2 regions of the Arthrobacter sp. 05N428_2 genome follow, and region 2 is predicted to be linked to the other one. Evidence: predicted binding sites of a transcription regulator. Region 2 holds the regulator's gene; the other holds the start of a gene.

Region 1 (4,391 bases), on a different contig from region 2:
CCTTGCCGCGGCGTGCCGGAGAGGACGGTGGTCGGATTGCTGGCCCGGCTGATGACCTCGGTGGGCCGCTGGATGCCGCCAAGCATTTCGGTGTGGGCTTCACCGGGCGCGCCCGCACCGGCTGCCGCCGTCGCTGCGATTCCCGGCATGGTGACCGCGGCTGCGGCCGCGGGCGGACGGAGTTCCAGTTCCGCGTCGCTGAGGTTGGTGCGGATGTGGCGGAGCTCGGAAAGCAGCGCATTGCCGTCCACCGGGCGCTTGTCGGGGTCGTTGGCGGTGCACCACTGAACCAGTTCGTCGAGCTCGGCGGCCAGTCCCGGGACCAGCGCGGAAGGCGCACCGACGGTGGAGTTCACGTGCTGGTAGGCGACCTGGATGGGGACTTCGCCGTCGAACGGCTGCTGTCCGGTGAGCATCTCGTAAAGCATGATCCCGAGGGAATAGATATCGCTGCGGGCGTCGGCCTGCCGGCCCATCACGAGTTCTGGTGAGAGGTAGGCGACCGTACCGATCAGCGCCCCGGTGCTCGTCGTCGTCGTGATAGCCCGGGCCAGGCCGAAATCGCCGATCTTGATCCGGCCATCGTCGGCGATCAGCACGTTTTCGGGCTTGACGTCGCGGTGGATGAGGCCGGCTCCGTGCGCCGCGCCGAGGCCTTCCACGACAGGGTCGATCAGGGCCAGGGCCAGCCGCGGGGTGAGGGCGCCCTTTTCCCTGAGCACGTCCCGCAGCGTGTGGCCCTTGATGTACTCCATCACCAGGTACGCCAACGGACCGTCCTCACCCTGGTCCAAAACGCCCACGACGTGCGGGTGCGACAACCTGGCCGCTGCTTTGGCTTCGCGGCCCAGCCGGTCCAGGAACTGCGGGTCGCCGGCCATGTGCGGATGCAGGACCTTGAGCGCCACGTCCCGCTCAAGCCGGCGGTCGGTGGCGAGATAGACGGTCGACATCCCGCCACGGGCCAGCTTGGATTGAATCAGGTACCGGTTGTCCACCAGGGTCCCGACGAGAGCGTCCGATGTGTATTCCTGCACCATTTGATCCTAAGCTCTGCACGGAAACGGGCCCGGATTGACATGCAATCCGGACCCGTATCGTTACGCGGCGGAGTGCTCAGCTCCGCGCGATGCTGGCGGTCAGCTGAAGCTCTGCTGCAACTTCTTGATCGAGGCCACGTAGATCTTCGTATCGTCGAACATGCCCCTGGTGCTCACCGAATACTGGCCCTGGTAGTAGCCCGCGATCGCGTTGTCCAGGTCCTTGCTGGTGCGGACCAGCTGGCGGATGATGGCGACGCCGGCGGTGGCGTTGTCATACGGGTCCAGCAGGTTCAGCTTCCGGCCCACCAGGTCCGAAGCCCACTGGCCCGAGGACGGGATCACCTGCATGGCGCCAATGGCGTTGGCGGGGGACACCGAGCGCTGGTTGAAGCTGGATTCCTGGAAGGCGAAGGCGAGGGCCAAGGAGGGATCCACGCCCATGCGGCGCGCCGTGTCGGCCACGATCTGCTTCATCTGTTCGGTGCTGGGAACCGGCGCGGCGTTGAGCAGTGCCTTGTTCTGGTTGGCCGAGTTGACGACCGCTTCCGGGTAGCTGAACCCAAGGAACGTGCTGGGCACCAGCGGCGTCACGGTGGCGGCCGGCTGGGTAGGGGCCGGCTGGCTGGAGGCCGGGGCAATGGTGCCGGCGCCGGGAATGACCAGCTTGTTGCCCGGGTAGATGATGCTGCTCATGGTCAGCTGGTTCGCGGACAGGATGTCCGAGAGCTTGACGCTGTACCGGGCGGCGATGCCCGACAGGGTGTCGCCGGCCTTGATGGTGTAGGASCCGGAYCTGGCCGGTGCCGCGGGAGCGGGGGCCGCCGGGGCGGGCGTCGGGGCGGCGGGAGCGGGTGCCGCCGGAGCCGGAGAAGCAGGTGCGGCCGCGCCGGCGCCGACCTTGACCTGCTGTCCCGGGTAGATCACGGAACGCATGTTGAGCCCGTTCCAGTCGAAGACCTCAGAGAGTCTCACGCCGTGGCGGGCCGCGATGCCGCTCAGGGTATCGCCGGATTTCACGGTGTAGACCTGTCCGCCGGCCGGGGCCGCGGGAGCGGGAGCCGAGGGCGCCGCAGGTGCCGCCGGGCTCGCCGCGCCGGTGAGCTTGATCGTCTGGCCGGGGTAGATCACGGTGTTGGCCTGCAGGTTGTTCAGCTTGAGCACCGCATAGGTGTCTAGGCCGAACCTGCCGGCGACCGCGCTGACGGTGTCACCGCGGGCAATCGTGTACTCCGCCGGGGCGGACACCTGCGCGGGCTGGAACGCGGCCGGGATGGTGGCCGGGACGGACGCGGCCGGAATCAGCGCAGGCAGCGACTTGGCGGTCAGCCCTTGGGCCTGGGCTTGCATGGCGGCGGCGAGTGTCGCCGGGATCGCGCGCGGTTGCGGTTCGGCCAAGGCCGGTTGTGCGATCGCCAGAGAAGAAAGCACGACGGCGGGCAGGGCCGCCGTCGTCGCCGCGATCAGCGGGAGGCCGGGCCTCGTGTGGGACTTCGGCGTACGAGACGTCGTCATGGGAAAGATCCTCTTCTCAGCGGCGAACGCTGCAGGTCAGGCCGGTATTACTGGTGTTACCAGTGTGACTAAAGATACTGAAGATACTGTCGTTACAAATGTGAACTATGTGAATCTCTCATGAATTGCGAAATAGCACAAGAACTGTTTGACATTCCGCAAACACGGATTTCTGGAGTGTCGCCCGCCGACCCGACAGGTGGGCCCGGCCGGCGGCCCTGGGGCGGCCCTCCCGGGCCCGTTCCGCACCGCGAACGGCCAGCGGGGGCGGCTTATTAGCCTGCATCTGGGTTTCGCCACGTTAAGAGGTCGCATTAGCAGGCCGTGGCCGACTAGGCGCAATCCGCCCCGGCATGGCAATCTTGATCCGTGAGTACTGTAGAAAGCCTTGTAGGCGAATGGTTGCCCCTGCCCGATGTGGCCAAGCTGCTGGATGTTTCCATCACGAAGGTTCATGCGCTGCTGGACGAGCGCGCGCTGGCGGCACTGCGGATCGGCGACCGGCGGATCCGCTCCGTCCCGGCGGATTTCATCCAAGACGGCCACGCCGTGGAGAGCCTCAAGGGCACGATCGTTGTCCTCGCTGACGCTGGTTATTCGGACGAGGAACTCATTACTTGGCTGTTCACCGCTGACGAGTCCCTGCGCGGCCGGCCGATCGACGCGCTCCGTGAGGGCCGCAAGACGGAGATCCGGCGCCGGGCCCAAACCATGGCCTGGTAAGCAGCAGCACGATATTTCAGGATGAAGTAGAGCAGTACGGCGAAGGCCGTGCACGGCGGCTGATGCCCTGCACGGCCTTTCGCATCTCCGGACGCCGTCAGGCTGGTGCCGTCAGGCAGCGCGGCTGACCGCGGCCTCGGCCAGTTTCCGGAGCGCCGTCTTGGGAAGCTCCTCCAGCGGCAGCAGGTCCAGGGCCGCCAGTGCCGCCCGGCCAAACTCCTCGATCAGGACTTCGGTGGCCTGGAGCGCCCCGCAATCGATGATGATCCGGCGGATTTCCGCCACGTCGCCGTCGCCCAGGTCCGGGCTGCCCAGCTTGGCGTCGATGAAGCTCGATTCGGCCGGTGACGCCTGATCGAGGGCGAAGGCGATGAGCACAGTCCGTTTGCCTTCGCGGAGGTCGTCGCCGGCCGGCTTGCCGGTGGTGAGGGGGTCGCCGAACACTCCCAGGACGTCGTCGCGGAGCTGGAACGCCTCACCGAGGGGGAGCGCGAAGGCAGAATAGCCGCGGAGCAGCTCGTCGGGAGCGCCCGCCAGCGCACCCCCCAGCGCGAGCGGGTGCTCGGTGGAGTACTTGGCCGATTTGAAGCGGATGATCGACTGGGCGCGGCTGACGGCGCCGGCCCGGTCCCGGTGCGGCCCGGCCACCTCCTCCAGGATGTCCAGGTACTGACCGGCCATAACCTCGGCGCGCATCAGGTTGAAGATGAGCCGGGCCCGGCTTCCGGAAGCCGCCCGGTCGCCGATTTCGGTGAACGACTCCTCGCTGAAGGACAGGCACAGGTCACCGGTGAGGATGGCAGCGGCGTGGCCGAAGCGCTCCGGATCGAGGGCCCAGCCCTGGCTCGCGTGCAGTTCGCTGAAGCGGCGGTGCACACTCGGTCCGCCGCGGCGGGTGTCGGAACGGTCAATGATGTCGTCGTGGATCAAGGCGGCGGCCTGGAACAGCTCGAGTGCCGAGCCGGCCGTGACCACCTCGCGGGCACCGGCGTCGCCGCCTGCCCCGCGCCAGCCCCAGTAGCACATCAGGGCGCGGAGGCGTTTGCCGCCCGTTACGAGGTGCGAGATGGAACCCATCAGCGGGTCGATGTCCGGAGATATGGCCGACATCAG
Region 2 (4,391 bases):
CTGAAGGCCATCAGCGAGGGCATCCCGCGGCCCAGCGTCAAGCTGGAGCTGTTGATCCCGTACAACCGGGGGGACCTGCTCAGCAAACTGCACGAGACCGACGCCGAGATCATTAGCCTGGACCACGAGGAGACCGGCACCCGTGCCGTGGTGATGGTGCGCGAGGGACTCGCGGCCGAACTGGACTCTTTCGTCAGCAATGACTGAACCGGCGGAAGACAGCCCGTCCGGCGAGCAGTTCGTGGTGGAACTGCTCGACCGGGCGGTCGCGGGCATGGGCGGCCAGAGCCGCGACGGCCAGCACGAGATGGCCCGGCAGGTGGCCCGGGCGATCGAAACCGGCGACCACCTGCTGGTCCAGGCAGGCACCGGCACGGGCAAGTCCCTGGCCTACCTGATTCCGCTGATCGCCCATTCGCTGGTCAGTGACAAACCGACCCTGGTCTCCACCGCCACCCTGGCACTGCAGACCCAGATCGTCGGCCGGGACCTGCCGCGGCTGCTCAAGACCATCACCCCGGCGTTGGACCGGCCCGTGAAGGTCGCGCTCGTCAAGGGCCGCTCCAACTACGTGTGCCGGCACAAACTCGACGGCGGCTTCCCGTCCGAGGAACCGTCCGAGGGCCAGCTGTTCTCCCTCGGCGAGGACACCTCTGTGCCGCACTTCGCCGCCGCCATGGGCGGCCCGTCGTCCCAGCTCGGCAAGGAGGTGGTCCGGCTCCGCGAATGGGCCGAGGACACCGTGACTGGGGACCGCGACGAGCTCATGCCCGGCGTAACCGACCGCGCCTGGCGGCAGGTCTCCGTCACTTCGATGGAATGCCTGGGCGCGCAAAAGTGCCCGTTGGCCGCCGAATGCTTCAGCGAACTGGCCCGGCAAAACGCCGCCGACGCCGACGTCGTCGTCACCAACCACGCCATGCTGGCCGTCAGCGCGTTCGAAGGCCTGGCGGTGCTGCCAGAGTACGACGTCGTCGTGGTGGATGAAGCGCACGAACTGCAGGACCGCGTCACGGGCGCCGTGTCCGGGCAACTGTCCGTGGCCATGGTGCACGCCGCAGCGTCCGGCGCCCGCAAGCACACCGGAATCACCGTGGACGCGCTCAACAACGCCGCGTCCAACCTTGAACTCGCCATTGAGGGCGTGCCCAGCGGACTGATGCCGAACGGCCTGAACAGCGAGCAGCTCGACTGCGTGGACCAGTTGCGCGACGCCTGCCGCGCCGCGCTCTCCGACTCCAAGGGGGACAGCGCCAGCACGGCCGACGGCGGGCGCCAGCTCGCTCGGTCCCGCCTGATGGTGATCCTGGAACTGTGCGAACGGCTGCTCGCAGCCAAGGAGAACCGCGAAGTGGTCTGGTTCTCCCGCAACAGCAGCTTCGACCCGCAACAGGGCTACTCGCAGCCGGACGACTCGGCGCCAGCGCTGATCAACGTGGCCCCGCTCAGCGTCGCCGGGCGGCTGCGGGAGGGATTGTTCGCCGACCATACCGTCGTCCTGACCTCGGCAACGCTGGCGATCGGTGCGGCCTTCGAACCGGCCGCCGGAGGCCTCGGCCTGGTGGGGCCGGGGGCTCCCAGCTGGACCGGCGTCGACGTCGGGTCCCCGTTCGAATACCCGAAGCAGGGGATTCTCTACGTCGCCAAACACCTGCCCAAGCCCGGCCGCGGAACATCCCCGGAGGCCCTCGACGAGCTGGAGAAACTGATCCGCGCCTCCGGCGGTGGGGCCTTGTGCCTGTTCTCTTCCCGGCGCGCCGCCGAAGAGGCTGCCGATGCGATGCGGCCCCGGCTGGGCCTGCGCATTCTCTGCCAAGGCGAGTCGACCATGACCGGGCTCGTGAAGCAGTTCGCCGACGAACCGGATACCTGCCTCTTCGGCACCATGTCGCTCTGGCAGGGCGTGGACGTCCCCGGAAACTCGTGCCGCCTGGTGGTGATCGACAGGATCCCGTTCCCGCGCCCCGACGACCCGCTGATGACTGCCCGGTCCCGCGCCGTGGCCCAGTCCGGCGGAAACGGCTTCATGAGTGTTTCGGCCACCCACGCTGCGATCCGGCTCGCCCAGGGCGCCGGGCGGTTGATCCGCTCGACGTCGGACCGGGGCGTCGTCGCGGTCCTGGACTCGCGGCTGTCCACCGAGCGCTACGGCGGGTTCCTCCGGGCCGCGCTGCCGCCGTTCTGGCCCACCACCGACCAAGCAGTAGCCCTCGCCGCCCTCGAACGCCTCGGCTCCGAGGCCCCTGCCCCGCAGCCCGCCACGTAGGGTACGCCAAAGGCCCCGCCCGGTTTCCGGAGGGGGCCTTTGTGGCGGTGCGGCGGGGGAGTGCTACAGGGAGCGCAAGACCGAGACGACCTTGCCCATGATGACGGCATGGTCGCCCAAGATCGGTTCATACTGGGTGTTCTGCGGAAGCAGCCAGGTGTGGCCGTCGCGCTGCCGGAACGTCTTGACTGTGGCTTCGTCATCGAGCAGCGCGGCAACGATGTCGCCATTGATGGCGTCGTTCTGGCGCCGGACCACCACCCAGTCACCGTCGCAAATGGCGGCGTCGATCATCGAATCGCCGGCCACCCGAAGCATGAACAATTCGCCGTGGCCCACCAGCTGGCGCGGCAGGGGCATCACGTCCTCCACCACCTGGTCGGCAAGGATCGGACCGCCGGCGGCGATCCGGCCCACGAACGGCACCATTGCGGTGTCCGTGGCGCTGGCAAGCTCCGAGACGGCGAGGCCACCCACAGCCCGCAGGCCGCCGGGCTTCCCCACTCCGGAAATCTTCGTGCTGCCCTCATCGAGCGTCAGCGGCATCAGCACTTCCATGGCACGGGGCCGCTTAGGGTCACGCCGCAGGTAACCGAGCTTCTCCAGCTGGGAAAGCTGGTGGGTGACGCTGGAGAGGCTGGCCAGCCCCACCGTGTCGCCGATCTCCCGCATCGAGGGCGGGTACCCGTTGTCCGTGACGGAACGCTGGATGGTCTCCAGGATCTTCTTTTGCCGGACGGTAAGGCTCTTGGGCGCCCGGGCGGTCTGGGGGCTGCGCTGGGCGGCCCTCCCACGGGCGGCTTGTGCTGCCATCTTGGCCACGCCTTTCCATTTCCGCCCGGCCGATGTGGTGGCCGGAATCAGTGGGTCTGCAAAAAGTCAGACCCCGCTGGTCAACTGCTGTTGATCAACTCGAGTGGTTGTCCTGTGCTTCAAAAATAGGCCAGCCGCCAAGGTTTTTCAAACATTTGTTCTAGTGAGTCTCGACAATGTTCGTTCATAAGTGCTAAAACAGAACCAGCAGGGTTCGAAGATATGTTCGAATCTGAGTGCGGGGAGTGAACCGCGAGGTTCGGCCCTATGTTCGAAGTTTGCGATGAATGAATATGTTTCGAAGGTTTGCGTTCGATGGTTCGGTCGGTTGGCGGCAGGTAAGTGGAGTACGCCGGGCGGCACAGATAAGTCCAGGAGGGCTCAGTTCATGTCAGCAGTAAGCGCAATTCCCGGTTCGCTGGTATCCGCTCCCGTCCGTGCCGCCCATCCCAAGGCGGTCAGGGTCCAGGCGGCCCCATCCGATCAAGCCCCATCCGACCAAGGCCCATTCGATCAGGCCCGGTCCACGAGGGCGCAGTTCGAGTCGTTCGGCCCGCATAACATTTTCGATCGCGATACCGACCGCCAGCGTGCCGTCCGCCACGACGCAGGCAGCCTGGCCCTCGTCGGCCGGAAGCCTGCGCCCACTGCCATGGCACAGGCTCCGCTGCGGCTCACCCGCCGGGGCCGGTTCGTCTTTTTCGGATTGCCGCTGATGCTGCTGGCGGTCCTCCTGCTTTCACTCGCCGGCTTCCTGAATGCTCCGGCCAAGGCCGCCGACTCGTCCGCAGGGCTCTCGCTCACGCCGACGGTCACGGTCACAGTCCAGCCGGGGGAGTCACTGTGGGCGATTGCAGGCGCCGTGGCCCCGGAGCGTGATCCCCGCGACGTCGTGGCGGACATCGTGCAGCTGAACAACCTCGGCGATCCCCGCGTCATCTCCGGACAGCAGCTCTTTGTGCCCACCAAGTAGGCGGCGCCCGGACCGGGATTCCGGGCGAGCCGCCCCGGCCGGCGTGAGTCGGCCGCGCACGTCGGGCGCTGCCGGTCACAGTTTCGGGTCCGGCGCCGTACACGCTTAAACTGGGACGGTGACTGACCAGCTAGAGCGACTCAACCGACTGCCCCTCCGGACGAATCTGCGCGGGTTGCGCCCTTATGGCGCACCCCAGCTGGATGTCCCTATCCTGCTGAACGTCAACGAGAACACCCATGGCGTTCCGGCGGACGTCCGCGCCGCCATCGTCGCGGCCGTCACCGAAGCCGCAACCGGGCTGAACCGGTACCCCGACCGCGAGTTCACCGAACTGCG

What was found. The regulator LexA, encoded in region 2, represses DNA repair genes until DNA is damaged. The targets are predictions, from matches to a motif close to TCGAACANNTGTTCGA.
Region 1: a site for LexA is predicted at 2,692-2,707, ahead of AC1DGI_RS08540 (LysM peptidoglycan-binding domain-containing protein). Genes of this name have one in related genera too.

Annotation. Positions count from the first base shown of each region.
Region 1 covers NZ_JBFTMR010000006.1:55,960-60,350, forward strand. Annotated here, with positions in the region: gene AC1DGI_RS08535 (Stk1 family PASTA domain-containing Ser/Thr kinase) at 1-1,040, opposite strand, end outside; gene AC1DGI_RS08540 (LysM peptidoglycan-binding domain-containing protein) at 1,140-2,555, opposite strand; gene AC1DGI_RS08545 (Rv2175c family DNA-binding protein) at 2,925-3,278, shown strand; gene AC1DGI_RS08550 (polyprenyl synthetase family protein) at 3,390-4,391, opposite strand, start outside.
Region 2 covers NZ_JBFTMR010000013.1:51,481-55,871, reverse strand. Annotated here, with positions in the region: gene hflX (GTPase HflX) at 1-207, shown strand, start outside; gene AC1DGI_RS14380 (ATP-dependent DNA helicase) at 200-2,266, shown strand; gene lexA (transcriptional repressor LexA) at 2,330-3,079, opposite strand; gene AC1DGI_RS14370 (LysM peptidoglycan-binding domain-containing protein) at 3,732-4,052, shown strand; gene AC1DGI_RS14365 (histidinol-phosphate transaminase) at 4,171-4,391, shown strand, end outside.